3 regions of the Sinobaca sp. H24 genome follow, and region 1 is predicted to be linked to each of the others. Evidence: riboswitches for the same ligand, from Rfam matches in the RefSeq annotation. Region 1 holds a riboswitch; each other region holds the start of a gene.
The links. A riboswitch is a leader RNA that binds a small molecule or an ion and turns the genes downstream of it on or off. The one in region 1 is predicted to bind glycine.

Region 1 (10,212 bases):
CAGATGCCGGTTATATCAGAAAAGACACCATTTGCAGAAGAAGAATTTATGGTGCTTCAGGAAAAAGTAACAAAGCTTGAACAGATTCAGGAGGAAAATATTGAAGCTCTGTTAAAAATTATTATTCAAAGGAGAAACGGCGCATGACAAAAAGAAATATGAAAGAATCGGGATTTACGATGGTGGAAATGCTTATTGTTCTATTGATTATTACCGTTCTTTTATTGATTGCCATTCCAAACGTTGTTACCAATAACGGAGTGGCTCAGAATAAAGGCTGTGACGCTACGATTAAACTGTTGGAATCACAGGCAGCCGCATATGCAGTAGAATACAATAAAGCCCCGTCTTCTCTCAGTGAACTTCAGGAAGCGGAATATGTCGATAGAATAACCTGCCCGGATGAATCGCCTCTCGTACTGGAAAATGGGAAAGTGCGCAAAGGGTCTTAATGACACCAGTATTCAATGAAAAAGGGCATACGATGACAGAAATGCTGATTGTGCTGGGAATACTTATTATATTTACTGCCTGGCCTATACACAGTCTCTATACATTTTATCAGGTAAAAGAAATCGAACGATTTCTGCATGTGCTTGAAGAAGATTTGCTGTTTGCCCAGCAATACGCATATTCTCATGAAGAAGTAACTCAATTTTTATTTAATTCAAGCGCTGGATCTTACAGCATAAAACCTTTTCATTCATCAGCTGTTAAATCAAAGAAAATGCCGGAAGGAGTGTATGTAGAAAGCGCCAGTTTAAAAGAGTCAGATGTTGTTTTTACGGCAAATGGCAACATCCGCCGGCCGGGAACATTGACGATTGATACACCGAATAAGCGGTACAGACTGGTTTTTCTGCTTGGCAGCGGGAGGTTTTATATTGAACCAATGGGATAAGGGTTTTACGCTGCTTGAATCCACAGGGGCTCTTGCTTTAATTCTGCTTGCCGGACTGTTCGTGCTTCCTTTGTATACAACAGCTTCTATAGAAATTCGTTCGGTTCAGGAAGAGCAGAGAGCTCTGGCTGTTCTGGAAGAAGAGGCATGGCTTGTAAACACAGCAGATGTTACGAAACAGCCCTATCAGTCTAAGAGCCCGAGGGACATATATACTTTACACAGCTATAGGGAAAAGGGCGGAACCACGGTTTGTGTGGAATGGGAGGCACAAAATAAACGAAATTCGAAAAAATGCCTGCATGTATATGGGTGAAGAATCAGGATTTACTCTCATTGAAACAGTACTATCTTTAGCAATAACGCTCATTGTTGTTGTACTGATTATCCCTTTTATAGGGGTATTCTCCAGCGATTTGATAAAAGGAAGACAGGACATTCCGATATTTTTTCAGCAGCTTAAAACGGATTTTGATTATGCCCATGAGTTAGAAATAGAAGAAAACCGGATAGTAATAAAAGAACCAGAGGATGAACGTCTTTATGAACAGCGGGAAGACCGGATTGTGCGTAGAAAAAACAATGAAGGATTTGAAATTGTTCTCCAGAATGTGGAAACGTTTTACGTGGAGCCCAGAAAATATGGTGCTTATATTACAGTGATAGAAAAAAACGGACGAAAATGGGAGACGCCTGCAGGATTCCGCCTGTCGGTCATAGGGAGGGATGGAGGCTGGATCAAAAGGGAGGAATGATGCCTATAGCCGCAGCACTATGCGCACTATGCGCCGGACTGGCAATGCTCATGGTTGGAAGCTATGCGGTTCATAAACAAAACGCAGTGCTTCATGAACAAAGTATCAGGCTGGAATGGACGCTTCAAAATGCAGAAAAGAAATGGTATCAGGATGGAAAACAGGCGGGGAAACAGGAATATATTTTTCCTGAAGCAAAGGCTGTAATTAATTCCAGCTCTCCTGTATCCGAAAAGCCCGTGTCAAGATTACAGCGCAGCTCGAGAGCGGAGAGGAAAGGAGCCACTCCTTTTATTATGAATCGATGAACTAAAGCTTTGAAAGCATTTACAAATAGAAGTTTTCTGCTATATACTATATACAACTACTCTTATTTAAAGGGCATACATAATAGCGCTAATGATAAGAAAAGGGGGTATGTTGAATGGATCGCATGTTTCGGGTGATTTCATTTTGGACGACTGTATTTGCAGTGCTTTTCTTGTTGGGGATATGTTTCAAATGGCTGTTTTCTTTTTTGCTCAGACCGCTGTTTTTCTGGACTTGGTTTCATGAACTTATCTGAACGAATGTATGTTTATATTTTTGGCATCTATTTAACCGTTTTTTTTGTAGGATTTACTTATTACACCACATTTATGATGGAAACAGGTTTTCATTAGAAATGCCGTTTTTTTCAAAACAAAAAGGCTCCCATCGAGAGCCTTTTTGTTTTGTATTCTAGTATTGTTTTAAGAAAACCCATGAAGAAAAGGGTTAGAGGCCATCTCATTTCCAATCGTAGTAACATTCCCATGGCCGCAGGCAACAGAAGTTTCTTCAGGAAGCGGCATAAGCGCTTCGTTAATGCTGGTAATAAGCGTTTCGTAGTCTCCGCCCGGCAGGTCCGTCCGGCCAATGCCGCTTTCAAATAATACGTCTCCTGAAAAACGGTTTTTGTTTCTTTATGGTAAAAAGAAATGCTGCCCGGTGAGTGGCCGGGAGTATGAAAGAGGGTAAAATGAAAAGATCCTATGTTGAGCTCGGATTCTTTCGTGATAAATACGTCAGCAGGCTCTGCTTTAATGGCTGCATCTCCTAAAAAGCGGGATGACCCATTTTTTTCAGGGTCTGTAAGCCAATCTTGTTCCGATTCATGCAGATAAACAGGTATATTCCATTTTTGACGCACATCTTCTACAGCGCCAATATGGTCAAAATGAGCATGGGTTAGCAGCACAGCCAGAGGTTGAAGGTTATTATCGGATAGCCAGGCATTTAGTACATCTCCATGTCCACCTGGGTCAAAAATAACGGCTTCTTTATTTTTATTAAATAACACATAACAATTTGTCTGCAGGGGGCCTAACGGTATTTGCTTCCAATCCATAATCAAGAGGACTCCTTTCGTTTGCCGGTCTATCATTTATTGTACGTTAAAAAAAATATAGGTGCAAAATAAGAAAACAAACGGTATAATTAAATCAATATCATAATTGTTTGAAAAATGTAAATAGAATACTGTACATATTAAAGGGGGTAGACCGCATGGCTTTAGGTGTAACACTTTTAATAGTGGCAATCCTGTGTGCTCTCGCTGTAGTAAGAGAATTAAGACGCCGTAATTTTTTTGCTGTTGGTTTTGCAGGAGTCGCTTTTTTAGTCTTTGGATGGTTTTCCGTCATGACGTTAATCAGCGGGGCACCAAGCATATAAAAAAGAATATCGACGGATGACGATAAAGGGAGAGCCCGCATACAGAGGAGCGGCGCCGAAGGAGCAAACTGCAGCAGCAGTGAATCTCTCAGGCAAACAGACTTTTATCCGACGAATCTCTGGAGAGTGCCCGTGAGCGGGCCACCCACGAAGACAGTCTCATAGAGATGAAACTTTCTGGTTTTAGGACAGAGAAACCCATATCAGGGGTTTCTCTGTCTTTTTTGTTTTTACAAATGAAGGAGGATATACAATGCCATTGCAGACACCGCTCTACACGCTATATGAAAAGTATGGGGCAAAAACAACGGATTTTGGAGGCTGGGAGCTGCCGGTTCGTTTTAGCAGTATTAAAGAAGAACATGAGGCGGTAAGAACAAAAGCTGGATTGTTTGATGTCTCTCACATGGGAGAAGCCATTGTAGAAGGGAAAGATGCAGAGGCTTTTCTGCAGAAAATGCTTACCAACAACCCGGCTTCATTGGAAAATGGCAAGGCCATGTACACTTTTTTGTGCAATGAACAGGGAGGGACGATTGATGACCTGCTTGTTTATCAACTGAATGAAGAAAAATATTTTCTCGTACTTAATGCAGCCAATACGTCGAAAGATGTTGACTGGCTTACGGAGCATGCCGGGCCGGACGTTCAAATAAAAGATATATCAAAAGAAACAGCTCTTCTTGCCCTGCAGGGACCTGCAGCAGAAGAAAATTCTACAGACATTAACACAAACTAACTTAAAAGAAATCAAGCCTTTTCGATTTTCTGAAAAGACAGAGCTTGCTGGGTGCCGGGTGCTTGCAAGCCGCACCGGCTATACGGGAGAAGATGGATTCGAAATTTACTGCAAAGCAGAAGATGCTGCGGGTATATGGGAGACGATCATGGAGGCAGGGGGCCCGCACGGTCTTTTGCCGGCAGGACTCGGAGCCAGGGACACGCTTCGTTTTGAAGCGAAGCTTCCTCTGTATGGACAGGAACTTTCTGATACCATTTCTCCTCTGGAGGCAGGAATGGGTTTCGCTGTGAAGCTGAAGGATTCCAGAGAATTTATTGGAAAAAAAGCACTGCAAAAGCAAAAAGAGGCCGGAGTTCCGAGAAAACTTGCTGGAATTGAAATGATCGATAAAGGTATACCCCGCACTGGCTACACCGTATTTTCTCCTGACTCCAGAGAAGTGGGCTTTGTCACTTCCGGAACGCAGTCTCCTACTCTTGGAAAGAATGTCGGTCTCGTTTTAATAGAAGCAGCAGCGGCAGAGTTGGGCAGTGAAGTTATTGTTGATGTTAGAGGCAAGAATAAAACAGCAAAAGTCGTACCGGTTCCATTTTATAAAAAAGGATAGGAAAGAGGAGGAATAAAAATGGATTTTCGATATTTGCCCATGACAGAAACCGATAAGCAGGAAATGCTAAAAACTATAGGAGTTTCCACTACAGAAGAACTTTTTGCCGATATTCCGGAAAAGATACGGTACAAAGGGGAAATGAAACTGCGTGCCCCATTGAATGAAACAGCATTAATGAAAGAACTGCAGCAGTTGAGTAATAAAAATGCTGATCTGCAGTCGTACCCCTCTTTTTTAGGCGCAGGAGTGTATGATCATTATATTCCTTCGATTGTTGATCATGTTATCAGGCGTTCAGAATTTTATACAGCTTACACTCCTTACCAGCCTGAAATTTCCCAGGGAGAGCTGCAGGCTATTTTTGAGTTTCAGACAATGATATGTGAACTAACTGGCATGGACATTGCCAATTCATCTATGTATGACGGCCATACCGCCCTTGCCGAAGCGGCACTGGTTGCAGGAAGCCAGCACAAAAGTTCCTCGCGGAAAATTTTAGTGTCGGAAGGTGTTCATCCGGAATCGCTGCACGTAATCGAAACCTATGCTTCCGGGCCGGGAATTATAGTGGAGACCATTCCTCTTACAGATGGAAAAACAGATATGGACGAGCTGGAAAAACAAATCGACGAGCATACAGCCGGTGTTATCCTTCAGTATCCTAATTTTTACGGCTCGATTGAAGATCTTCAGTCTGCAGAAAAACTAATCCACCAGCATAAATCCTTATTCATCGTATCAAGTAATCCGCTGGCACTTGGCGTACTGAAATCACCCGGCTCATTTGGTGCCGATATTGTTACCGGCGACGCCCAGCCTTTTGGTATCCCAACCCAGTTTGGCGGTCCGCACTGCGGATATTTTACGACAACAAAAAAATTAATGCGTAAAGTACCAGGCAGACTTGTCGGACAAACGGAAGATGAAGATGGAATCCGTGGATTTGTACTGACCCTCCAGACAAGAGAGCAGCACATCCGCAGAGACAAAGCGACATCCAACATCTGCTCGAATCAGGCACTTAATGCGCTGGCGGCATCTGTAGCAATGACTGCTCTCGGCAGACAGGGCGTAAAAGAAATGGCTGTGCAGAATGTGAAAAAAACACACTATTTGAAGCAGCAGCTTCAGCAGGCGGGCATAGAAATAACAGCAGAGCAGCCTGTGTTTAATGAATTTGTTATCCAGCTCCCGGACTCTGTCGATAACATAAATCGTTCTTTATTTGAACGCGGCATTATCGGCGGATATGATTTGGAACAGACGAAGGCAGGCAAAAAAGGGCAGATGCTCCTTTGTGTGACAGATAAACGCAGCAAAGCAGAGATGGATCACTTTGTGGAAGAATTGAAAGGGGTGCTGGCATGAATAAAGAACAGAAACTGATATTTGAATACAGTAAAACGGGACGTACCGGCTATTCGCTTCCGGAGCTCGAAGTGCCGGACGTGGACCTGGATATGATTCTGCCTGAGGAGATGCAGCGTACGGAAAACCCGGAACTGCCGGAAGTATCAGAGCTCCAGATTATGAGGCACTATACAGCTCTATCTACTAGAAATCACGGCGTTGATTCCGGCTTTTATCCACTCGGCTCATGTACGATGAAGTATAACCCAAAGATGAATGAAGACTCCGCCAGATTAAAAGGGTTTGCCCATCTTCATCCCTATCAGCCGGACTATCAGGTGCAGGGTGCCATGCAGCTGATGTTTGAACTGCAGGAAGAGTTAAAAGAGATAGCTGGTATGGACGAAGTAACCCTTCAGCCGGCTGCAGGAGCTCAGGGAGAATGGACCGGTCTGATGATGATTAGAGCGTTCCATGAGGCAAATGGGGACCACAAACGAACCAAGGTAATCGTTCCTGATTCGGCACATGGAACCAATCCGGCGTCAGCTACGGTAGCTGGATTTGATTCCGTAACGGTAAAGACCGATGAACGCGGTCTGGTTGACCTTGAACATTTAAAAGAAGTAACAGGAGAAGACACGGCCGCTTTGATGCTGACAAATCCTAATACGCTCGGACTGTTCGAAGAAGATATTCAGGAAATGGCAGCTATTATTCATCAGGCCGGCGGCAAGCTTTACTACGATGGAGCCAATTCCAACGCTATTTTAGGAATAGCACGTCCGGGCGATATGGGGTTTGATGTCGTTCACCTGAACCTGCATAAAACATTTACCGGGCCTCATGGCGGAGGAGGTCCGGGCAGCGGCCCTGTAGGCGTAAAAAAGGATTTAATTGCCTACCTGCCGAAACCGCTGCTTGTAGAAGAAAACGGAACCTACAAATGGGACTATGATCGTCCGGAATCTATTGGACGAGTAAAGCCTTTTTATGGAAATTTCGGAATCAATGTAAGAGCCCATACGTATATCCGCACGATGGGGGCTGAGGGGCTCCGCAAAGTATCTGAATACGCGGTACTGAATGCAAACTACCTGATGAGACTTCTCGAACCGTATTATGATCTTCCATATAATAGACACTGTAAGCACGAATTTGTTCTTTCTGGAAAAAGACAGAAACAGCTTGGTGTGAGAACGCTTGATATCGCTAAACGTCTGCTGGATTTTGGGTATCATCGCCTACTATATATTTTCCTACTAATGTAGAAGAGTGTATGATGTTTGAACCAACAGAGACAGAGGCTAAAGAAACGCTTGATGAATTTGCAGACGCTATGATTACGATCGCGAAAGAAGCAGAAGAAAGTCCGGAAACGGTTCAGGAAGCGCCGCATACGACAGTTATTAAAAGGCTGGATGAGACGCTTGCAGCAAGAAAGCCGGTTCTGCGACATGAATTTTCTAAAAAAGAAGAAGCTATCATCATAAAGAAAAAAAGCTGTCTCCGCGGGGAGACAGCTTTTTACTTTCTAATTTTGCCAGTCCATTTTTTAAAACCGGTTTTTAACTGGGAGATGTTTTCATTGCCGGTTTTCTTTTGAATAACCGGGCACTGCTTGCTTCGAGATCCGGACTGCAGTACAAGTAGACCGCCTGTCCTTCCGTATTTCGGTAATGCGCTGTTTTAACTGGGAAGCGGAATGTTTCTGGCGCCGAGTATATGGCCGCCATTATATTCACGGGGTTCTCTACGTCAATCAGCTGAGCTTTTCTGTACCCCTGTTTGAATTCTTCTTCTGTCAATTCTGTTAGAAACTTAGGCTTTACAAGCCTTCTGTATACAGAAATGACAACAAAACGATGATAATACCCCATAGGATCCAAGCCATATTTGTTCCTCTCCTTTAAAAAAAGCTCACAAGGAATATTATAATAATTTTTGCTTCAAGAAGCAAAACAAATCTATTATACAAAGCAAATGCCAGGAAAAATCTTAACTTCTTTAGAAATAGAAAAAGCTTTGGTACACTGAAAGATGAAAAGAAAGGTGTGCTGAAATGGAAAAAGAAAATGGTACTTTATAGACTCAGGGAAACAATCTCCTGCTTACAATATGGCAATGGATGAAATGCTCCTCCGCTGGCACAGCGAAGGAAAAAACCTCCGGTTGTCCGCTTTTACGGATGGAATCCGTCTACTCTCTCAATCGGCTATTTTCAAAAGGTACATAAAGATATCGATTTAGACGCAGTAGATAAACATAAACTTGGTTTCGTCCGCAGGCCTACAGGAGGAAGAGCAGTACTTCATGATAAGGAATTGACGTACAGCGTGATTGTCTCAGAAGATCATCCGTTGATGCCTGCTACGGTAACAGAAGCATACCGGGTTATTTCCGAAGGGCTGCTGCAGGGGTTTTTGAACCTTGGACTGGATGCTTATTTTTCTGTGCCCAGGAGCAAAGAAGAAGAGCAGGGCCTTAAAAATCCACAGTCTGCTGTATGCTTTGACGCGCCGAGCTGGTATGAACTGGTAGTAGAGGGCCGCAAAATTGCAGGCAGTGCACAAACGAGACAAAAGGGCGTTATTCTCCAGCACGGCTCGATTATAATTGACCTGGATGAGGATATGCTGTTTGATGTGTTTACGTATTCCAATGATCGGGTCCGGGAAAGAATGCAGCGCGCGTTCCGAAAAAAAGCAGTGGCGATCAACGAAATAAAATCAGTGCCGGTTTCTCATGAAGATGTGGTCCAGGCTTTTCACAAAGGCTTTGCTGATGGATTAAATGTAAATTGGGTGGACTATAAGCTTACAGAAGAGCAGGAAAAAGAAGTGCAGAACCTGGCGAAAGAGCGCTACGAATCAGACGACTGGAACTATCTTCGTTAAAAAAGACTGCATCAAATGAAAAGACCCGCCTTGAGCGGGTCTTTTTGTTCGTTTATTTCAAAGGAGATTCTTCGGCGGGCCTTACAGCTGCGGAAAATGCTTCCTGAAGTCGTTTAGTAACCGGTCCGATAGAATAGTCTGCCTGAAAGGAGCCTTCAATCCGAACAACCGGTGTGATTTCCATCGTAGTACTGGAAATAAACATTTCATCAGCATGGGAAGCTTCTTCTACAGAGAACGTTTTTTCGAGAAAAGAAATGTTATGCTGTTTGGCAAGCTGTTGAATGAAAAGCCTGGTAATGCCGTTTAATATAAGTTCATTGGCAGGATGCGTAATAACCGCTCCGTCTTTAACAATAAAAATATTGGTCGAAGACCCTTCTGTAACAACCGTCCCCCGGTGCTGAAGAGCTTCATCACATGCGTTGTCCTCTGCTTTTCGTTTAGCCATCACATTTCCGAGAAGGTTAATAGTCTTTATATCGCAGCGGAGCCAGCGTATGTCTTCCAACGCGTATAGGGAAATACCGTTTTTTCTGTTTTTCAACTGGAATTGGGGCTTCTTTTGCAAAAGCGGTAACCACGGGTTCGAGTCCGCGTTCATATAAATGATTACGTTCCTGCTCGCCCCTTGTAATTTGAATATAAACATATCCTTCGGAAATATTATTTTCCTTTGACAGTGAATCAATCATCTCTTTGAATTGAATAAGAGTAAATGGAATAGGGATATCAATTTCCTCAGTACTTCGTACAAATCGTGTATAGTGTTCTTCGAGCTGAAAGCAGACTCCATTATAAAGGCGGACTACTTCATATACCCCGTCGCCGAAATAATATCCGCGGTCTTCAAACGAAACATCGGCATTTCTGTGCTCTATTATATTGCCTTTTTTCCATACATAGTCCATTATATTACCTCCAGCTTTTTTTCTAAGATACCACGAAAAACGATAAAAACCTACATACAAATATCCTCCTGGTTCGCAAGAAATGAAATGTCTCAAATAACGAGGTTACTATCGAAAAACGACAGCGGAGGACACTATTGCTTCTTATTTTGTTTTTTCTAGAATTGACAAATTCATAAAAAGAGGTTTAAAAACTATATATAGTGTCAATATATAAAATATAAATACTATATATTGATTTTGGAGAAGACCATATGGTATCATTCAGAAAGAGCTTTAAATCAGTCGTACACTTGATTAGTCTGGTTATTTTCTTTTATTAAACAGAAAAATATCCCGATCCCTCGGTTC
Region 2 (10,212 bases), on a different contig from region 1:
CAGCGCGGTATGGCCGTCATACATAGACGAGTTGGCAATATCCATCCCTGTCAATTCACATACCATCGTTTGAAATTCAAAAATTGCCTGCAGTTCCCCCTGGGAAATTTCCGGCTGGTAAGGCGTGTAGGCTGTGTAAAATTCTGAACGCCGGATCACATGATCAACAATGGAAGGAATGTAGTGATCATAAACCCCCGCTCCTAAAAAGGAAGGGTACGACTGAAGATCAGCGTTTTTATCGCTCAACTGCTGGAGCTCTTTCATTAATGCCGTTTCATTTAATGGGGCACGCAGTTTCATTTCCCCTTTATAGCGTATCTTTTCAGGAATATCAGCAAAGAGTTCTTCTGTAGTGGAAACCCCTATGGTTTTGAGCATTTCCTGTTTATCGGTTTCTGTCATAGGCAGATAGCGAAAATCCATTCCTATTCCTCCTCTTTCTTATCCTTTTTTATAAAACGGGACCGGTACGACTTTTGCTTTTTTATTCTTGCCTCTAACATCTACAATAACTTCACTGCCTATCTCCGCAGCTTCGGTTTCCATTAAAACGAGACCGACATTTTTGCCAAGAGTCGGCGACTGTGTCCCGGAAGTCACAAATCCTACCTCTTTATTATCAGTGGAAAATACAATGTATCCGGTACGGGGAATGCCTTTATCAATCATTTCAATACCGGCCAGTTTTCGCGGAATTCCGTTATCTTTCTGCTTTTGCAGTGCTGTTTTTCCTATGAATTCACGGGAATCCTTCAGCTTTACTGCAAAACCCATTCCCGCTTCCAGCGGAGAAATAGTGTCAGATAATTCCTGCCCGTACAAGGGAAGCTTTGCTTCAAATCGAAGCGTGTCTCTGGCACCGAGACCAGCCGGCACAAGGCCGTGGGTACTGCCCGCGCTCATCAGCGTTTCCCATAGCCCCTCAGCATCTTCGGACCGGCAGTAAAGCTCAAATCCATCTTCTCCGGTATAGCCGGTACGGCTGGCGAGCACCCGGTATCCGGCGATATCCGCCTTTTCGAGAAAGCGGAACGGTCTGATTTCATCTAAATCTGCTTTTGTTAAAGTCTGCAGTATTTCTGCTGCCTTTGGTCCCTGCAGAGCAAGAAGAGCCGTTTCTGATGATATATCTTTGATTTGAACATCCGGGCCGGCATAGGTGGTAAGCCAGTTTATGTCTTTTGATGTATTGGCTGCATTTAGGACAAGAAAATACTTTTCCTCATTCAGCTGATAAACCAGAAGATCATCTACTGTACCTCCGTCTTCATTGCATAAAAAAGTGTACATCGCTTTGCCATTTTCCAACGCTTCCGGATTATTTGTAAGCATCTTCTGTAGAAAAGCTGCTGCTCCCTGCCCCTCTACGATTGCTTCTCCCATATGAGACACATCGAACAGTCCCGCCTTCGTTCTTACAGCTTCATGCTCTTCTTTAATGCTGCTGAAGCGGACCGGCAGCTCCCAGCCGCCAAAATCCGTTATCTTTGCGCCGTACTTTTCATAAAGTGGGTAAAGCGGTGTTCGTAATGGCATATGCATCCTCCTTCGTTTATAAAACAAAAAGACAGAGAAACCCCTGACATGGGGTTTCTCTGTCCTAAAACCAGAAAGTTTCATCTCTATGTGAGACTGTCTTCGTGGGTGGCCCGTTTGAACGGGCGCTCTCCAGAGATTCGTCGGATAAAAGTCTGTTTGCCTGAGAGATTCACCGCTGCTGCAGTTTGCTCCTTCGGCGCCGCTTCTTTATATGCGGGCTCTCCCTTTATCGTCATCCGTCATTATTCACTTTATATACTCGGTGCTCCGCTTATTATCGTCATAACGGAAAACCATCCAAAAACTAGAAAAGCAACTCCTGCAAAACCGACAGCGAAAAAATTACGGCGCTTTATTTCCCTTACTACAGCGAGAGCACACAGGATTGCCACTATTAAAAGTGTTATACCTATAGCCATGCAGCCTACCCCCTTTAATATGTACAGTAGTCTATTTACATTTTTCAAATAATTATGATATTGCTTTAATTATACCGTTTGTTTTCTTATTTTGCACCTATATTTTTTTTGGCGTACAATAACTAATAGACTGCGAAACGAAAGGAGCCATTCCTGCTATGGATTGGAAACAAATACCGTTAGGCCCTCTACAGACGAATTGTTATGTTTTATTTAATGAAAATAAAGAGGCTGTTATTTTTGATCCCGGCGGCCACGGGGATATCTTAAATACCTGGCTGATTGAAAACGATCTCCGCCCACAGGCTGTTTTATTAACCCACGCCCACTTTGACCATATTGGTGCGGTTGAAGATGTTCGTCAAAAATGGAACATCCCGGTGTATCTGCACGAAACAGAAAATGACTGGCTTACGGATCCCGAAAAAAATGGATCCTCCCGTTTTCTTGGCGGGGCCACCATAAAAGCGGAGCCTGCCGATGTGTTTATTACTAAAGAATCCGAACTTCAAGCAGGTTCTTTTCACTTCAGCCTATTTCATACTCCCGGCCATTCCCCCGGCAGCGTCTCTTTTTATCATAAAGAGACCGAAACGGTATTTTCAGGAGACGTGCTCTTTGAAAATGGGATTGGCAGAACAGATCTGCCCGGAGGAGATTACGAAACACTGATCAAAAGCATTAATGATTTCCTTATGCCTCTTCCTGAAGATACCGCAGTTGCCTGCGGCCACGGAAATGTGACGACCATCGGAAATGAAATGACATCCAATCCTTTTCTTCATGGATTTTCTTAAAAATAATGTACGCCATGCAAAAAGGCTCTCCAAAGGAGAGCCTTTCTGCTTGAAAAGAGTTTATCTGCTTTTTAATGAAAACCAGTTTCCATCATAAAAGTCGTGTAATAGGTAAACCCTACAAAAAAGACAGTTAAGTAAATGCCGAAAATATAAACATACATTCTTTCAGATAAATTCATAAAACCTAATCCAAGAAAAACGGCGGTCTGAGCGAAAAAGAGCAGAGCCATTTGAAACATGTCCCCTACAAAGAAAAGCACTGCAAATACAGTCGTCCAAAAAGAAATCACCCGAAACATGCGATCCATTCAACATACCCCCTTTTCTTATCTTTAGCGCTAGTATGTATGCCCTGTAAATAAGAGTAGTTGTATATAGTATATAGCAGAAAACTTCTATTTGTAAATGCTTTCAAAGCTTTCCTGTGCGGATTCATAAGAAAAGGAATGACTTCTCCGTTCTCCGCCCTCGAGCTCTGCTGAAATCATCACGCGGGACGTCCCGGGTCCGGTAATGGTTGAGACCACGACCGCCTCTCCCGTTGGAAACACATACTCTTGTTCTCCCGGCTGTTTTCCTTCCTGATACCATTTCTTTTCTGCATTTTGAAGCATCCATTCCAGTTGGATGCTTTGTTCATGCAGAGCAGCGTTTTGTTTTGTGAACTGCATAGCTCCCAACCATGAGCAGCACCAGTCCCGCACAGAGAGCACATACAGCAGCTGCTATCGGCATCATTCCACCCTTTTGATCCAACCGTCATCCCTCCCTATAATTGACAGCCGGAATCCTGCTGCTGTTTCCCATGTGCGTCCATTTTTCTCTGTTACGGTAATATATGCCCCATACTCTCTTGGTTCTACGTGAAAGTTTTCCACATTCTGAAGAACAATTTCAAACCCTTCGTTATTTTTCCTCCTTACAATCCGGTCGCCCCGTTGTTCATAGAGACGCGTATCGACAGACTCTTTTATCACCAGCCTGCCGTTTCCTACTTCTAATTGATGCGCGTAGTCAAAATCCGTTTTAAGTTGTTGGAAAAACACAGGTATATCCTGCCTTCCTTTTACTACATCACTTGAGAATACGCCTATTAGTGGAATAATTAAAACGATAACAATAAGCGTTATGGAGAGGGAAAGTACTGTTTCAATAAGGGTAAACCCTGAGTCTTTATCCGTATACATGCAGACATTTTTCCGTGTTTCGTTTATTTTGCGCCTCCCATTCTACACAGACCGTCGTGCCGCCCTGTTCTTCATAAGTTCGTAATGTGTATATGCCTTTTGGACTTTGGGTCTGGTAGGGCTGTTTTGTAACCTCTGCTGTATTAACGAGCCATGCCTCTTCTTCCAGCACAGCCAGTGCTTTTTGTTCTTCCTGCACGGAACGAATTTCTACAGCCGCAGTAATATATAAAGGAAGGACAAATAAGCCGGCAAGAAGAATTAAAGCAAGGGCACCCGTAGATTCGAGAAGCGTAAAACCTTTATTAGATTGGTTCAATATAAAACCTCCCGCTGCCGAGGAGAAAAACGAGTTTGTACCGCCTGTTCGGCGTATCAATCGTTAACGTTCCAGGCCGGCGGATATTTCCGGCTGCCGTAAAGACAATGTCCGACTCTTTTAAACTTGCACTTTCTATATACACACCGGGAGGCATTTGTTTCGATGCGGCCGCCGGGGAATGAAACGGCTTAATGTGATAGGACTGAGAGTTTGAATCAAATAGAAAATGGGTCACCTCTTCATGAGAATATGCATACTGCTGGGCGAATAACAAATCTTCTTCAAGGGTGTACAAAAACCGCTGGATTTCTTTTTCTTGATAAAACGTATAAAGACTATGAATCGGCCAGGCGGTAAATATGACCAGCATACCTAGAACAATGAGCATTTCTACCATCGTATGCCCCTTCTCATTTAAAACGGCTGCCATTAAGACCCCTTGCGTACCTTCCCGTTTTCCAACACAAGAGTGGATTCATCCGGGCATGTGATTCTATCGACATATTCCGCCTCCTGAAGTTCACTCAGCGAAGCAGGTGCTTTATTAAATTCGACTGCGTACGCCGCTGCCTGGGATTCAAGAAGCTTAATCGTAGCATCGCATCCTTTGTTTTGTGCTACTCCGTTGTTTGTGACTACATTTGGAATAGCAATTAATAAAAGAACGGTAATAATCAGCAGCACAATCAGCATTTCCACCATCGTAAAGCCAGCTTCTTTCTCATACCTTTTTTTCATACTCCACTTCTCCTTTGAATGATAATTTTCAACAGGGCCTGAATATTTTCTTCCTGAATCTGCTCGAGCTTTGTTACTTTTTCCTGCAGCTGAATAAATTCTTCTTCTGCAAAGGGTACTTTTTCTGTTATAACCGGCATGTACTGATCTCTCCTTTAAATAGCATTCATTAGTTCAAACATTGGTAAAAACACAGCAAGAAATAAGCTGAGAACGATAAAGCCGACAATCGAAAATAATACAGGCTGAAAAATCATCACAGCTTTTTTTACCCGCTCCTCGAGAATCTGCAGAAGCCTTTCGCTGTAAAACGATAAATGATTTCCCAGCTTTCCGGAAGCCTGGCCGTGGGAGATAACGAATTTCATCTCTTCCTGAAAAACTTTCAGGGCCTCCAGCGCGTCGGCTAAAGGCTGGCCTTCCCTCAAACGTTCTTTTAATGCATGGCCCTGTTCCTGAAAAAATAAAAAATGATCCTGTTTTTCAAATACGAGGCAGGCATTATGTATAGACAGTCCTCCTTTCAGCAGGCTGCTCATTTGAAATGAAAAATACTGGGTAAGAAATAATTTTATATAAGAGGAAAGAAAGGGTATCCGCAGAAGAATCTCCATTTTTTTTGTCGGGGACATACGCCTGTAGAAGACCGCCCACCAAAACATTAGAAGAATGCCTCCTGCAAGTGGAGGAATGAGAAAATAAGGAGCGGAGCGCACACCTATAAATACGGCATTTGTAAAAAAAGGAAGCTCTACATGCAGCGAGGTGAAAAGCTGTTCAAACTGAGGGAATAAATACTGAAGCATTACAAATCCAATCATAAAAAGAATCCAAATTAAAAGCAGAGGATACATCGACATTTTCTTTAGTTCATGCAAAACGTCAAGTCTTCTTGCATAGTGCCTGCCGGCGTCTTCCAACCCCCGGCTGAGCGTCCCTGACTGTTCTGAAAAATAAACAAATGCGGTGACATCAGCCGGAAAGTGGAGTGGACCCAGAAGGTCATGAAAAGAACTGCCTCTTTTTAACTCGTTTATCATCCAATCGACATTTTCTTTAATGTGAAGAGGCTGCTCCCATGTGAGCAGATGAAGAGCCTGATCGAGGGTATAACCGTTTGTCAGCAGTTCTCCGCATTTTTCCAGAAACACTGCTTTTTCTTTCTTTTTCCACTTATCCTTCACTGCGTTCCTCCTCGTTTACGAAGTAATGAGACGGAAGCAGTTGAACAGCCGCAGCTTTCGTTAACTGATGACGGTATGACGGACTGCGCTGTCGGGATGCTCGAATGGGATGATCAAGAGCCGCTTTCAGGCTGGAGCCGGATAACATATCATAAATAGGAAATCTGGAAGAATGCTGGTGATGGGAACAATGAGGAGAACATGGGGATGGAGCGCACCAGCTGCAGTAACGAAGTACCAGCTTCTGCGTGGAGACCGCAAGGAGTGTTTCTTTTAAATCGAGATCGGTGCACCCGAAATCGTAAAACCGCTGCAGCGCACTCACCGGTGATTTAGCATGCATCGTCGTTAACACCAAGTGGCCTGTCAAAGCCGCCCGAACAGCGAGACGTGCAGTTTCCGCATCGCGGATTTCGCCTACCATAATAACATCCGGATCCTGACGCAGAGAAGCTTTTAATAATTCTGCATAGGTCAGTCCTGCTTTTGTATTGACGCTCATTTGTATGTAAGCATCATTTTTGATTTCCACCGGATCCTCAATGCTGATAACACGCACTTGTTTCTTTACTTCATTCATTAATGTGTAAAGAGTCGTCGTCTTTCCTGACCCTGTAGAGCCTGTTAATACAATCATACCGTTGGGTTTGTTCATAAGGGAGGTAAACTGCTGTCTAATACTTGCGTCAAAAGATAAAGATTTCATCGTTTGACCGGCATTCTGGGGAAGAATACGAATAGAAAGGCTTTCTTTAAACTGGGAAGGAATCGTAGAAAAACGTAGATGAACGGCCGGAGAAGTGTGGCGGATAAATATCGAGCCGTTTTGGGGACGCCTCTGTTCGCCTATGTCCATGCCTGCTCTAAACTTGAAATGAGCGGTTAATCTGTCAGACTGATTGGTTGATATAGCGTGGCTGAAATGCAGCTTGCCTTTTACCCGGAAAAGAACTGCCGTTTCTTTATGTTTCGGGTGAAAGTGAATATCTGAAGCATGCAGCGCCAGTGCTTTGTTTATCAGCAGCCTGCTCTGTTTTTCAATATCCTGCAATCAATGAGTCACCTGCTTTCCATTAGAATAATCTTAGTGTACTCTATCTGTTAAAATTTGAAAAGCTTTCGAATGAAATAAATTCAAATTTTTTACTTTTATATAATTCTTTATACCTATTAAAATTTTGATTTATAAAATAACGGCCGCTCTGCAGAATTATGCAGAACAGCCGTTATTTTTTTACATTTTGTTTTGGACAGATTCTATTTTTCTTTTCATTTGCTTTCCTTCTTTATCACGACGGTCATCTATTCGGATATTCGTAGATACCCGCTGGGCTCCCCGCGTAAAAGGAACTTCATGAATTTCTTCTATGACGGACAGCAGATCTTTGATATCTCCTTCAATTAATGTGCTCATCGGGGTGAGCTGGACGTCAATTTTATCTGTATATTTATTTAACACTTTTTCAATCTCCGCCACTTCTTCGCTCATTCCTGTATCTTTTCCAATCGGCACAATAGTAATATCAATAATTGCCATAGTATCCCCTCTCTTTTTTCTGTAGTAATTGATACGCCTGCACGGCGGCTGTGAGATGTTTTTCTGATGGCTCCGCACATGCGATATGCTTCTGAGTCCAGTACGATATTCGAAGAACCCATCTTCGCGCTGGATTTCTGCTGTTACCCCGCAGCCAGACTCCGCCTGCGAAAGCCAGTACAGCATTAAGCCAGGCACTTACCGCCGCTGCTGAAGAAAGTCCTGCCGGAATCCATAGAAGTCCCGTAAAAATTATAAATCCGGCAAAATAGAGAACGACTATATTCGTGGAGCAGTAACGATTTGTTATATAAGCCTTTTTTATTTTATTAACGTTTTGGACTGTTTTTAAACCTTTATACGAAAAAACCTTATGCTCCGCCCCGTGGAATTTTCTCCATTCGCCGGGGAACATAAAATGAGAGCCAAAAAAGATAAGCAGAACTGTATAAAAAGGAAGACCAGCTGTCTCCCAGGCACCGAGGCTTATTCCTCCGGCTGCTCTTACAGCGAGCATCAGCATCAGTAAAAATAAACCCGCTTGATATCCAGCGGGCAGGGAACGGAGTAAGATCCAGGTTATTTTACCCAGATTTATTTTCGTATTATCCAGCACATAAACGCGCTGAAGATCGGAATGGCAAATACAGATGCTGATATAGTGCTTTCCAAAAAACATTACCCCTTTTTGAAAAGAAAGACCCTTCATTATGATGCTTCCTCCACTTGTACAAATTGTTCCGTCACCCAGTAAGAGTTGTCCATGTTATCTGATTCCCTAAATGAAGGATCAAAAAAACGAAGGTCATCCGTAGTCATTTCTTCGTGCTCTTTCCAGGTATGCAGATAAGTAATAACAGCTTCCTCAGCTTCTGTCCCAGTCAAAATAACCTCGATACTGCCGTCATTCCCGTATGTTTCATGATCATCTGCCCGATTGGGAAATGTAAACAATACACCACTTTCTTTTATTTCTCCCGGCTCTTCCCAAATTACTTCCCCGTTATGCTGCAGCGAAACAGCCGCTTCTTTAAATTCGTTTTCTGCCAGCGGCTCCCCATTCTGATCCAGAAAAGTAACGCCTATGTAATCGGTTCCTGTAATACCGTCATCCGGCGATGACTGCCACGCCCATTCTGCCTCCAGTACAGAGCTGCTGTCTTCTTCTGTCAGCTGCGGCGTCCAGCTGATGCTTTCACTTAGTTCTTCATTGGTGATCGTTTCTGTCTGATTAAGATAATACATCCCGCTTGCAAACATAAATACCGTAAGAATAAGCGGGAGTATAACGACCAGCTTATTGCTTTCTAAACATAACCGGCTCCTTCCTGCAGAAATAAGAAAAGGCTCCGCCAAAACTGGAGCCTCACTCTTAATCCTGGTACATAAATTTAGCTCCGGCAATGCCCGGATTTGTCATTTCTTTGGCATTGAGTATTTCATCGAGCTCTTCTGCGGAAAGCCTCTTTCCAGACAGATTTCGCGGACACTCCGACCGGTTTCAATAGCTTCTTTGGCAATTCTTGATGCAGCTTCATAGCCCCCATGAGGATTAATGGCTGTAATAATTCCTACACTTCTCTCTACCAGGTCTTTGTGCTCGACGTTTGCTGTAATTCCATCAATAGCATATTCTTTAAATACTTCCAGTCCATTCTGCAGAATCGATAATGACTGAAGAAGGTTAAAAACAAGCACAGGTTCCATCACGTTCAATTCCAGCTGGCCTGCCTCTGAGGCAAGGCTGATCGTGTGGTCGTTACGATAACCTGGAAGGAAATCTGATTAATGACTTCGCACATGACCGGATTCACTTTCCCCGGCATAATGGAAGAACCCGGCTGCCGCGACGGCAGGTTAATTTCATTAAAACCGGTTCTAGGGCCGGAACTCATCAATCGAAGGTCGTTGGCGATTTTGGATAAATTTATCGCATGCACTTTCAGCGCAGCGGAAAGCTCTGTATAAGCATCCGTATTCTGAGTCGCATCAACGAGATTTTCTGCACTCACGAACGGCATATCGGTAAGGTTTACGAGATGCTTTGCCGCTCTGACAATATATTCAGGTTTTGCATTAAGGCCAGTACCTACTGCGGTAGCTCCCAGATTTATTTCATACAGGTGTTCTACCGCCCGCTTAATCCGTCCCAGGTCACGGCCAAGCACTCTTTTATAGGCGCCAAATTCCTGGCCAAGTCTAATAGGAACAGCATCCTGAAGATGTGTCCGGCCCATTTTTATTACGTCATCAAATTCTTTTTCTTTCGTTTCCAGCGCTGAAATTAACTCAGCCAACGATTCCTCCAGGCCTTTGGATAAATGCAGGGAGGCAATGTGAATAGCTGTAGGAAAAGCATCATTGGTAGACTGGGCCATGTTCACATGCGTGTTGGGACTCACCATAAGGTACTGCCCTTTTCCCCGCCCAGAATTTCGATAGCACGATTTGCAATAACTTCATTGGCATTCATGTTAAATGAC
Region 3 (10,212 bases), on a different contig from region 1:
ATTAAAAAAGCAGCAGGGCATAAAAAGCCCGGGCTGCTTTCACTTCAAATAATAGTATTCTTCAGGTGTCATTACCTGTCCGCTTACCGGCAGGATGGCTTCAAACGATACAAAATAAATAGTCATATTTTCTTTAGAGGGATAGTGAGGATCTTCTTTATGGGCGAACCCTTTTCGAATTAAATCGCGCCAGTCTTCATCAGCAGCAGATCCATAATAAAAATTCTGTACAGGAACATGATGATTATCCAATCCGAGTGCTTTCTTTAATTTTCCCATCTGTGTTTCCGATAAGGTGGATGAAAATAACATAAGGGAGCACACCCTTTCGCGTGAAGTATAAACTATTTTTTATGATAGGGGTTGTGATGATTATTTTCAAGTTTTTGCTTTTCCTTTTTTTCATAGCAGCAGTTGGCAGACAGAATCGAAAGTTTCACTGGATAAATGAACAGGTATAGAAGAAAACAGTGCCTTTTCTTAAAAGGAAAGCATTCAAATAACATAGAGTGAGGGAATGCCAGGTGACTTATGTATTGCTATTAGTGGGATTTGCTTTATTAATTAAGGGAGCGGATTATTTTGTCAAAGGTGCCTCGCGCATAGCGGAAAATCTGCAGGTCAGCCCGCTGCTTGTCGGTCTGACGATTGTGGCATTTGGAACAAGCTCTCCGGAAGCTACGGTCAGTATAACGGCTGCTCTGGAGGACAATGCAGGAGTAGCGCTTGGAAACGTAGTAGGCAGTAACATTTTTAATATCACATTCGTTATTGGGCTGACTGCGCTGATCGCTCCATTAAAAGTAGAGGCAGAAACGATTCGTAAAGAGATTCCATTTACTCTGCTGGCAGGAATCGCTTTGTTGATTTTAATGAGTGATGCCGTACTGCAGACAGCAAGCACCAATATCATTACCCGCAGTGACGGTTTTGTCCTATTGCTGTTCTTTGCTGTATTTCTGTATTATATCTTTGAAGTGGCAAGAAGAGACCGCAGCGCACAGACCGCGCAGGAAACGACAGACGGCAAAGTATGGGGGAAATATATATTCCTTACGATTCTAGGACTGGCCGCTATTATTTTCGGGGGTGACCTGGTCGTGGGCAGCGCATCAGAGATTGCAGTTTCCTTTGGAATGAGCACAACCCTTGTTGGGTTGACGATTGTAGCAATTGGAACCTCTCTGCCGGAGCTGATTACTTCTGTAACGGCTGCGTTAAAAAAAGAGGGAGGAATAGCCATCGGCAATATCGTCGGCAGCAACATATTTAATATCTTTTTTGTCCTTGGTGCCGCCTCTGCTGTATCTCCGCTTGCAGTTGACAGCAAAGTGTTTTTTGATATCATTTTGATGATTATCCTGACCGTGGTGCTGCTCGTATTTTCCAGAACGAGCTATACGATTGGACGAAAAGAAGGAGTCACGCTTGCAGTCGCTTATATTTTATACATGATTTATATTATTATTCGAAATTAGACTAAACCAACCCCGACAGCTCCTGAAAAGAGCGGACGGGGTTGGTTTTTTATTACCAGCTTAATATCGAGCTTAAGATTGTAATGGTGGCTGCGTAAACTACGGCAGCACCGAGAAAAATATAAAGGTGTGTATGCTTCTCCGATGGCATTTCCTTGCTGATAACATTAAAAATCATGGCGCCGGACGTAAAAGCAATCATCGAATCCACATAAAGACCGGTAGATGGGCCAAACACGCCGGCAGCACAGCCTCCGATGGTTGCCGCTGCCAGGATGAACCGTCCATATCGAAGATGAAGCGGTTTGTTCTCTAGGGATAAGTTATAGGAGATGCCGATAAAATGAAGACCAATAGCGGTTCCGTAAAACAGGGCTTCGACTGTTTTTACATCAGACGAAACAACGATGTAGGTGACCATAAAGGTATAAGCCGCGAAAAAACCTGCTTCCACAAAATAAAAACGGGTCGCGCCATGCGTTTCATCCTTACGGTAATCCGCTAATTTGTAGATGGTAAAATAGACAAGCAGGCCAAGCAGTCCCAGTACATACAGCTCTGAGCCCAGAGGGGCTTCACCACCCAGTTTATTCTGCTCATCATGAAGGGTGGGCAGAATATAAACAAATACATAGGCAATCGCTACGCCACCACATAGCGAAAGCCAGCGGGACGTAGATAGTTTCGTTTTGGAAATAATCTGGCTTGCAAACAGCTGAATCAGCAAGAAGCCAATTCCAATAATTATAGAATCTATCGTAATCATATTTGGATGTCGTCTCCTTTTTTTATACAGCCAATTAAATATAGCATATCCCTTTCCATAAAAAACAAGAAGGAAGTCCTTTTTTCTAAAAAAATCTGTATGAAACAATGGCTGTACGACGCGTTTTTAGTACGATATACTAAATATGTAAAAAAGTTCTAAACGAAGAGGGAGGCTTTTATGCCTATATGCAGAAGCTGCCGCAGAAAATGGAAATACAAGCAGACCCTTTCCAACCTAAGTCGTTCGGGGAATCAGTGGGATTGTCCTTTTTGCGGGGAAACCCAGTATCCGACGTTCACCTCTATGATCCGCTTTGCCTTATTGTACTTTGTGGCCGCCGCCAGCCTGCTGGTATTTGTGTTATTAATTTATCATTTGTTCAAGTGGCAGGTGTAATAACAGTAAGTTATGTCCTAGTCTTTTTGATTTTTCCTTTTGCTCTTCGTCTCAGCAGCTATAAGGAATCTCCTTTATAAAAACAGCCGCGCAGAGACTACCTGCGCGGCTGTTTTTATAAATGTGAAGGATAGGTTATACAACATCTCCTTGTAAATACTTAGAGGCAAATGCTTCGGGCAGCATTGGCTTGTCAAAATAATAGCCCTGGCCAAACAAACAGGCATTTTCTTTTAAAAAGGCCAGCTGTTCTTTTGTTTCAATACCCTCTGCGAGCGGTACAATATCCATTGATTCCGCTAATCGAATAATCGCTTCGATGATTTTTTTGTTCGAGGCGGCATCCAGATTCATAGTCAGGGATTTATCAATTTTGATCATATCAACTGGAAATGAAGCTAAATATTAAAGAGAAGAATATCCGGTACCGAAATCATCGAGTGCGATTTGAACACCTTCTCGTTTCAGTGTGCGCAGCAGATCAAGTGACTGCTGTTCCTGGCGGATAATCATGCCCTCGGTGATTTCAATATTAAGCTGGGAGGGTGGAATTTGGTAATCGTGAAGAAGCGTAATGATATTTTCAGCCATCTGCCCGTCCTCAAACTGCTGCGGAGAGATGTTGACCGCAAGTTGAAAGTCGTCTTTCCGCGATTTTATCCAGTCCCCGGTCAGGCGAAAGCTTTCTTCCAGCACCCAGCTGCCAATGTCTCTCATCAGGCCGGCGTTTTCTGCGATAGGAATAAACTCAAAGGGAGAGACAGCTCCCAGATAAGGGTGCGTCCAGCGGAGCAGGGATTCGGCACCAATTATCCGGTTTGTCCCCAGTTCAACCAGCGGCTGGAACATAATGTGGAACTGCTCTTTTTTTACCGCCTGCTTCAACTCGTTTTTTATAAAGAAGTTTCTCGTGTAGGTCCCCAGTATATCCTCCTTGTAAAACTCCACTCGGTTTTTACCTTTATCTTTTGCCCCATACATAGCCATATCGGCTTTATTCAAAAGGTCTTCCATGACGTTTCCATCTTCCGGATACATGCTGACCCCGGCACTGAACGTGAAAAATATCTTATCTCCTTCAATAATCATTCCGTCGTTATGACACTCTTTATGAATATGATCGAAAATATCATGAATATATGCTTGAGTAAGGGGTATGTTTTCCTGGGGGATCAGCACAACAAATTCATCGCCTCCGATTCTGGCAACCGTGCTCTGTGGGGGAAGATAAGTGGTTAGACATTGGCTGATTGACTGAAGTGCTTTGTCTCCAGCGGCGTGTCCGTATATGTCGTTTATCTCTTTAAAGTAATCAAAATCCAAATAAAGAACCGCTATTCGGGAGTGGGTGGTACTGTAACACGGAAAATGATCAAAAATATAAGAACGATTGTATAAACCTGTCAGCCTGTCTGTTATTAAGGCATCTTCAAGCATTAGACTCTGATTGACAATAAACCCAAGCATTTTCATCAGCCGTACATGTTCCTCCGCAAAATGATACGGATCGAGATCCAGAACGCAGAGGCTTCCGACAATAACTTTTTCTTCTGTATAAATAGGAACTCACATTAAAGAGCCGGTGCCCACCAGCCGGGTAACCGGATGGTCTTTCGTGAGCGGGTGAAGACTTAAATCATTAATAACGAGCGGGTTTTCTCCACTCCGCGTAACCACCTGGCAGAACTCGTGGCGGTAATCCCGGATTTCGCCTTCTTTTAGCAGCTTATGCCTGCGATTGAAAACGCGTCTTATCGTGTTAACGTTTCCATCGGTAGTGGAAAAAAATATTGTATTTGCCTGCAGAGAAGCGCTTAAATAATCAATTGCTTCCGACACAATGTGATCCAGCTTTTCTGTATAATTAATTTCCATATAAGGCATTATCGTTTCTCCTTCAAACTCTAAATTAAAGCAGAATGGATATAATATTATATTTCTACCATAATTTGAGAATATAGTTAAGTATATTCTACCACAGTGAACGAAATAAAATGTAGGAAATGATTCATATCTTGAAGATCATGATATAATAGGAGTAAGAAAATATACCTGATTTATTTTTCAGGTGAGCCGTTTTTCAAGAAGGGAGGTGGCAAAGATGACTGCTCCTGAAAAAGAGAAAAAGGGTATCGTTCGTGATGAAATAAAAGAATATGAACTTGATATCGACCGCATGATTAACGAAGGCTTTGCCGGCGGACGCATTATCGATATAAAACGGAAGCGTCCAAAAGAAAACGCAGCAGGCGCTGAAGAATCATAAATAAAAAACCGGTCCTCTTTCTAGAGAACCGGTTTTGTCTGGGGGAAAAAAATGAAAGGCTGTATTTACGATATGCTTATGGCTCCGCTCGAACACAGCCGCTTTAGGCAGATACGCCGCGGGATGCTCGAATCTGTTAAAGGACATGTGCTTGATATCGGCTCTGGTACAGGTGCTTCGATACCTTACTATCAGCAGGCGGAAAGTGTCACCATGCTGGAGCCGGATGCCGCTAAAATCAGACGCATTTCCCGTAAGAGAAAGCATGGGGAACTCTACTGGGCAGAAGCTTCTGCTGAATGCATTCCTTTTCCTGATAATACGTTTGATGAAGCCGCCGCCTTTCTTGCGTTCTGCACAATCCCGGATCCCGTACTCGCTCTCAGCGAAACTGCTAGAGTCGTCAAACCAGGGGGGCGCGTACAGTTATTTGAGCATGTTCGAATGGATCATCACCCAAAGGCGGCGGCGCTCCAGGATTTTCTAACACCAGCCTGGCAGCTGGCCGCAGAGGGCTGTCAGCTGAACCGGCCGACCCGGCAGCTGGTGGAAGAAAGTCCGCTGCGCATCAATCAGGTTCGTTCATTATACGGCGGACTATTTCTCATTATAGAAGCTTATGTACCTTCTGGAGTCAGTCCCCTGAAGTAAGCTCCTCCACCTGAATATCAAGCTGTCTTTCCAGCGAAACTCCGTCATTAAACCAGAATTTCTCCAGTGGCACCATATATATCTGGTCGTTTTGATAAGCAGGCAGACTTTTCCAAATGGAACTCTCCATTAATTGTTCTGCTTCTTCCACGCCGCCTTCCTCATAGACAGTGACAAACATATGGTCCGCTGCATAGTCGGGCAGTGCTTCCAGAGAAAGCGCTGCGAACTGTTCGCCGGGATCCAGTACTTCCTCCTGAACGAGGTCAGGAGCAGGCAGACCCAGGGTTTCGTATAAATTATAGGAGCCGCGTCCCGGTGTGGTGTGGACGTATATTTCCTTCGCAGATAATTCATACACTCCCACGGTTTCGCCGGAATCAATAATATCATTGATTTGTTCCTGGGCGTCTTCGGCCTGCTGTTCGTAGGAAGCAATCCATTCATCTGCCTCTTCTTCACGACCAAGCATCTCACCGAAATATGCCACTTCTTCTTTTGCATCCATCTCCGCCCATGGTGCAGTAACCGTTGGAGCAATTTGTTCGAGCTGGCTGATAACATTTTCGTCTAAATATGTAGGGGCTACAATAAGATCCGGTTCCATTTCCAGGACCTTTTCCACGGAGGGATCTCCTACATCTTCCGCATCAGCCAGTTCCTCTCCCAGCTGTTCGGAATTGTTTTTTATTGTAGAATCCACGCCTATGGGCTCAATACCTAAAGCAAGAAGGTCGCCGGCGAATTGCAGCGCAATAACACGCTCCGGATCTGCCGGGATTTCCACTTCACCATTTTCAGCGGTAACGGTTCTCGTGTCACTGGATTCCTCAGCCTGTCCGGCTTCTCCGGTATCGCTGTTTTCCTCAGAGCCGCTGTTTCCGCAGGCGGAAAGAAAAAGCGCAAGACAGAAAAGAAAAACAGAAGCTGTCGTCCATTTTTTCAACATATACATACACATCCTTTATTGATATTGAAAATCATTATCATTTAAAACATAACAGGAATATTTTTGTTTGTCCAGATATAATAGAACGTTGACTTTAAGAGAATACAGCGGTATATTCAAAGAAATAATATGTTCGGCAAATGACAGCAGGGGGAGAGACCGGTTTAAGTATCCGGCACCGAAGGAGCAATTCGCCAAAAAAGCCTTGGCGGCTAAACTCTCAGGTAAACTGACCGCTGCTGGATGCAACTCTGGAGAGAGCCTGCGGGCCGCCAAAGGGGAGCTTCCTTGTTTGAAGCAAATCTCTCAGGTAAAAGGGACAGAGAAAAGGCAGAAGAAATTCTGGCTTTTCTCTGTCCCTTTTTTGCGCGGTGAAGCATTACTGGATAAGAGAAAATCCATCAATCCAATAAGGAGCGTGGGTTTAATGAGTTTTGACAGTTGTTTTGATATTATCGGACCAATTATGGTAGGACCGTCCAGTTCCCATACAGCGGGTGCGGTTTCGATTGGACGATTCGTTTATGAATGGCTGGGGAACGTACCGGAATGGGCAGAAATCACCTTATATGGTTCTTTTGCCGATACATTTCAAGGGCATGGTACTGATAAAGCGATTGTTGGCGGACTGCTGGGTATGGATGCTCGATCACACGGTATACGTGAGTCACAGAAAGAAGCAGAGGACATGAAAATGAATATTATACTAAATCCAATGACTGACGTGGGATGGGACGGTCATCCGAACACTGCTGTTATTAAAGCTCACTTATCTGGACAAACTGTAATAGTAGAAGGAGCTTCTATCGGCGGAGGGCTGTCAGAAATCCGCTCGCTCAATAATGAACCAGTACATATTGCAATCGCAGCCGATGCAGCATTAAAACTAATTGCAGCCGACTTTAAAAAAAGGAGGACAGATATTCATGATGAAAGAGCGAATGAAGGATATAGTTGAGGCAGCAGAGGCAGGAAGCAGTTCTATAGGAGAATGGATGCTTAACCGGGAAGTTATTCGGTCCGGCAGATCAGAGGAAGCAGTTCGTCTGCAGATGAAAGAACGGCTGCAGGTAATGAAGCAGGCTGTCCAAAAAGGAACAGCTAATACCTGTGAATCCGAAAGTGGTCTTTCGGGCGGTGATGCCTCCCGTATGAACGACTATGTTCAACAGGGCACACCGTTGTCCGGAACTTTAATCAGTGACGCTATGCTGTTTGCGATGGCTGTCTCAGAGAGCAATGCCCGCATGGAAGTGATCGTTGCTACGCCTACTGCAGGCTCAGCCGGTATACAAAGCCGAATACCCTGTGATGAAGTGATTGATACCGTGCATCGCATTGGAAGCAGCATGCCGTCTGCTTTAAAAGAAACTTCCAAAGGCGGACTTGCGGTAACCCCTGCCGGACAGAAAGCGTCAGCAGCGATGGCGGCCAGGCCTTGTTCTTTTTAACAGGGGATTAGAGAAATGCCTTCTTTTCTATGATATGATAACACCTATATGAGTTCGTTTTGCAAAGGAGGATGGCTATGGATCTGATTTTATGGTTATCAATTATTGGCGCCCTGCTCGTTGGCGTGTCGATGCACCGGATCGAGCGCAGCAAAAATGCAAAAAAACGGCATAAAAGCCGGGGGCGGATGCGCACCCGCAGAATCCGCTGATTACGAGATTTCCAAAATAAGCTGTTTTTTTCAGTAAAAAAGCCCGTTTCCTCTTAGTAGAGGAAGCGGGCTTTTTGAGGTAAGCAGTATTAGAACGTGACGTCTTGTCCGTAATAAGCAGCTTCGTATAATTTTTTCATCTCTGCTTCGGATGTTTCGCGGGGATTAGTGCCGGTACACGGATCACCGACAGCATTTTTCGCCATGTCCGCTACGTGAGAAGTAAACGTTTCTTCATCAAGTCCCCATTTTTGCAGGGTAGAAGGAATTTCCATCTGTACGTTCAAGTCGCGAACCCATTCGATCAACGAATCGGTCAGCTCTTCAGATGTCGTACCGTTCAGGCCGATGCGTTTTGCAATTACTGCAAAGCGGTCAGCTGAAACAGAACGGTTGAACTGCATCACGTACGGAAGATAGATCGCATTAGCAAGGCCGTGGGCGATGCCGAATGTTGGACCACTTTTGTGAGCCAGGCTGTGCGCGTTACCAAGAACAGCGTTGGCAAACGCCATACCGGCCATTGCCTGTGCATAGTGTACCTGTTCGCGGGCTTCTTTATTGCCGTCATACGAGCGGAGCAGGTCATTTTTCAAAATTTCTGCGCCTTCCAAAGCCAATGCATCGGTAAATACCGTGTGCGGCTTCGCTACATATGCTTCAATGCAGTGCGTTACGGCATCCATGCCTGTGTTGGCCGTTACGTCTTTTGGCATTTGATCTACCGTCATTGGATCAATGATCGCAATGTCCGGCGTTAGTTCAAAGTCAGCCATTGGATATTTGATATTTGTTTCCGCATCGGTTACAACAGACAGGTTGGAAATCTCAGAAGCACTTCCGCTTGTTGTTGGAATGCCAATAAATTTCGCTTTGCCGCGAAGACGTGGAAGTTCGAAAGGTTTTGTTGCATCTTCAAACGTCAGCTCCGGGTGCTCATAGAAGACCCACATTGCTTTGGCTGCGTCCATAACAGAGCCGCCGCCGATACCAATGACCCAGTCCGGCTGGAAGGATTCCAGAACGGAAGCACTTTCGCTGATTTTCTGCGTCGTTGGTTCATCGGATATACCTTCGATTACTTTTGTCTCAATCGATGCTTTAGCCAGTTTCTGCTCGATGGCGTCCAGCGTGCCGTTTTTCTTGGCAGAGCCGCCGCCGATAACGAGGATGGCTTTTTTGCCTTCAAGTGTTTCGAGTACGCCCAGTGCGTCTTCTCCGAAATAAATATCTCTTGGTATGGTAAATCTATTCATAGGTAAAACCTCCAGTTGATTGTTTGAAAAAGTGTGAGAGGTTCTTTACCCCGGGCACAAAATCAAGTATACTTCGTACCAGCAGATAATGTAAGTACCCACATTTACCGCACATAGTGATAAAAAGTATACTATTGGGCCATATCAGCCTGTAAAGGGGATAAAGAACATGAGTAGATTTGATGAAAGAGTGTACAACTGTGAAAAAGAACTAACTTTATCGATTATCGGCGGCAAATGGAAAATGCTGATAATCTGGCATCTGGGCAAAGAAGGCACCAAACGATTCGGTGAGCTGAAAGCCATGATTCCAGGTATTACGCAGCGCATGCTAGTCACCCAGCTCAGAGAACTCGAAGAAGACCAGATCGTGCACCGGGAAGTATATCCGGTCGTTCCGCCTAAAGTAGAGTATTCCCTCACGAGCCACGGTGAAACCTTAATTCCTATTTTGGATGTAATGTATGACTGGGGCAGAGGCTACATGACCGATGTACTCAAGATGGATGAAGAAACGATCCAGGCCCACGTAAAATAAACACAAATCCCGTCCGGCTACCGGGCGGGATTTTTTTATCTGCAGCCCCTTGATCCTCACGCTGCGTCAGACCTTATAGTAAAGATAGGAAGGAGGAAGAAAAGGATGCTCCAAATTAAGGAAGCGGCAGAAACTGCCGGAATCAGTGTGCGCACGCTTCACCATTATGATGACATCGGCCTGCTGGTGCCTTCGATGCGCACAGAATCAGGTTACCGGCTCTACAATGATGATGAGATGGACCGT

Region 2: it holds a riboswitch for glycine, as region 1 does, so the genes downstream of both, gcvT (glycine cleavage system aminomethyltransferase GcvT) here and gcvT (glycine cleavage system aminomethyltransferase GcvT) in region 1, are expected to answer to the same signal.
Region 3: it holds a riboswitch for glycine, as region 1 does, so the genes downstream of both, MMY81_RS08280 (serine dehydratase beta chain) here and gcvT (glycine cleavage system aminomethyltransferase GcvT) in region 1, are expected to answer to the same signal.

Annotation. Positions count from the first base shown of each region.
Region 1 is NZ_JALBWT010000027.1:37,939-48,150, forward strand. Features, by position in the region: gene MMY81_RS24290 (hypothetical protein) at 4-147, shown strand; gene comGC (competence type IV pilus major pilin ComGC) at 144-452, shown strand; gene comGD (competence type IV pilus minor pilin ComGD) at 452-901, shown strand; gene MMY81_RS24305 (hypothetical protein) at 885-1,217, shown strand; gene MMY81_RS24310 (competence type IV pilus minor pilin ComGF) at 1,210-1,656, shown strand; gene MMY81_RS24315 (hypothetical protein) at 1,653-1,964, shown strand; partial or broken gene MMY81_RS24320 (DUF2626 family protein) at 2,081-2,318, shown strand; partial or broken gene MMY81_RS24325 (MBL fold metallo-hydrolase) at 2,388-3,025, opposite strand; gene MMY81_RS24330 (DUF2759 domain-containing protein) at 3,184-3,351, shown strand; glycine riboswitch at 3,368-3,465, shown strand; partial or broken gene gcvT (glycine cleavage system aminomethyltransferase GcvT) at 3,605-4,700, shown strand; gene gcvPA (aminomethyl-transferring glycine dehydrogenase subunit GcvPA) at 4,719-6,071, shown strand; partial or broken gene gcvPB (aminomethyl-transferring glycine dehydrogenase subunit GcvPB) at 6,068-7,515, shown strand; gene MMY81_RS24350 (hypothetical protein) at 7,622-7,942, opposite strand; partial or broken gene MMY81_RS24355 (lipoate--protein ligase family protein) at 8,172-8,950, shown strand; partial or broken gene dat (D-amino-acid transaminase) at 9,003-9,861, opposite strand.
Region 2 is NZ_JALBWT010000002.1:130,126-140,337, reverse strand. Features, by position in the region: gene gcvPA (aminomethyl-transferring glycine dehydrogenase subunit GcvPA) at 1-426, opposite strand, end outside; gene gcvT (glycine cleavage system aminomethyltransferase GcvT) at 445-1,539, opposite strand; glycine riboswitch at 1,681-1,778, opposite strand; gene MMY81_RS03855 (DUF2759 domain-containing protein) at 1,794-1,961, opposite strand; gene MMY81_RS03850 (MBL fold metallo-hydrolase) at 2,120-2,758, shown strand; gene MMY81_RS03845 (DUF2626 domain-containing protein) at 2,830-3,069, opposite strand; gene MMY81_RS03840 (hypothetical protein) at 3,157-3,432, opposite strand; gene MMY81_RS03835 (competence type IV pilus minor pilin ComGF) at 3,496-3,948, opposite strand; gene MMY81_RS03830 (hypothetical protein) at 3,935-4,267, opposite strand; gene comGD (competence type IV pilus minor pilin ComGD) at 4,254-4,700, opposite strand; gene comGC (competence type IV pilus major pilin ComGC) at 4,700-5,008, opposite strand; gene MMY81_RS03815 (hypothetical protein) at 5,005-5,148, opposite strand; gene comGB (competence type IV pilus assembly protein ComGB) at 5,164-6,192, opposite strand; gene comGA (competence type IV pilus ATPase ComGA) at 6,182-7,243, opposite strand; gene MMY81_RS03800 (MTH1187 family thiamine-binding protein) at 7,427-7,729, opposite strand; gene MMY81_RS03795 (DUF1385 domain-containing protein) at 7,716-8,438, opposite strand; gene MMY81_RS03790 (hypothetical protein) at 8,438-9,085, opposite strand; partial or broken gene aspA (aspartate ammonia-lyase) at 9,102-10,212, opposite strand, start outside.
Region 3 is NZ_JALBWT010000004.1:196,937-207,148, reverse strand. Features, by position in the region: gene MMY81_RS08325 (hypothetical protein) at 40-312, opposite strand; gene MMY81_RS08320 (calcium/sodium antiporter) at 525-1,478, shown strand; gene MMY81_RS08315 (hypothetical protein) at 1,531-2,244, opposite strand; gene MMY81_RS08310 (hypothetical protein) at 2,425-2,643, shown strand; partial or broken gene MMY81_RS08305 (putative bifunctional diguanylate cyclase/phosphodiesterase) at 2,779-4,080, opposite strand; gene MMY81_RS08300 (hypothetical protein) at 4,210-4,527, opposite strand; gene MMY81_RS08295 (hypothetical protein) at 4,745-4,909, shown strand; gene MMY81_RS08290 (class I SAM-dependent methyltransferase) at 4,961-5,560, shown strand; gene MMY81_RS08285 (iron-hydroxamate ABC transporter substrate-binding protein) at 5,544-6,509, opposite strand; glycine riboswitch at 6,650-6,755, shown strand; gene MMY81_RS08280 (serine dehydratase beta chain) at 6,937-7,467, shown strand; gene MMY81_RS08275 (L-serine ammonia-lyase, iron-sulfur-dependent, subunit alpha) at 7,436-7,960, shown strand; gene MMY81_RS33305 (hypothetical protein) at 8,038-8,172, shown strand; gene MMY81_RS08270 (iron-containing alcohol dehydrogenase) at 8,262-9,428, opposite strand; gene hxlR (transcriptional activator HxlR) at 9,598-9,966, shown strand; gene MMY81_RS08260 (MerR family transcriptional regulator) at 10,072-10,212, shown strand, end outside.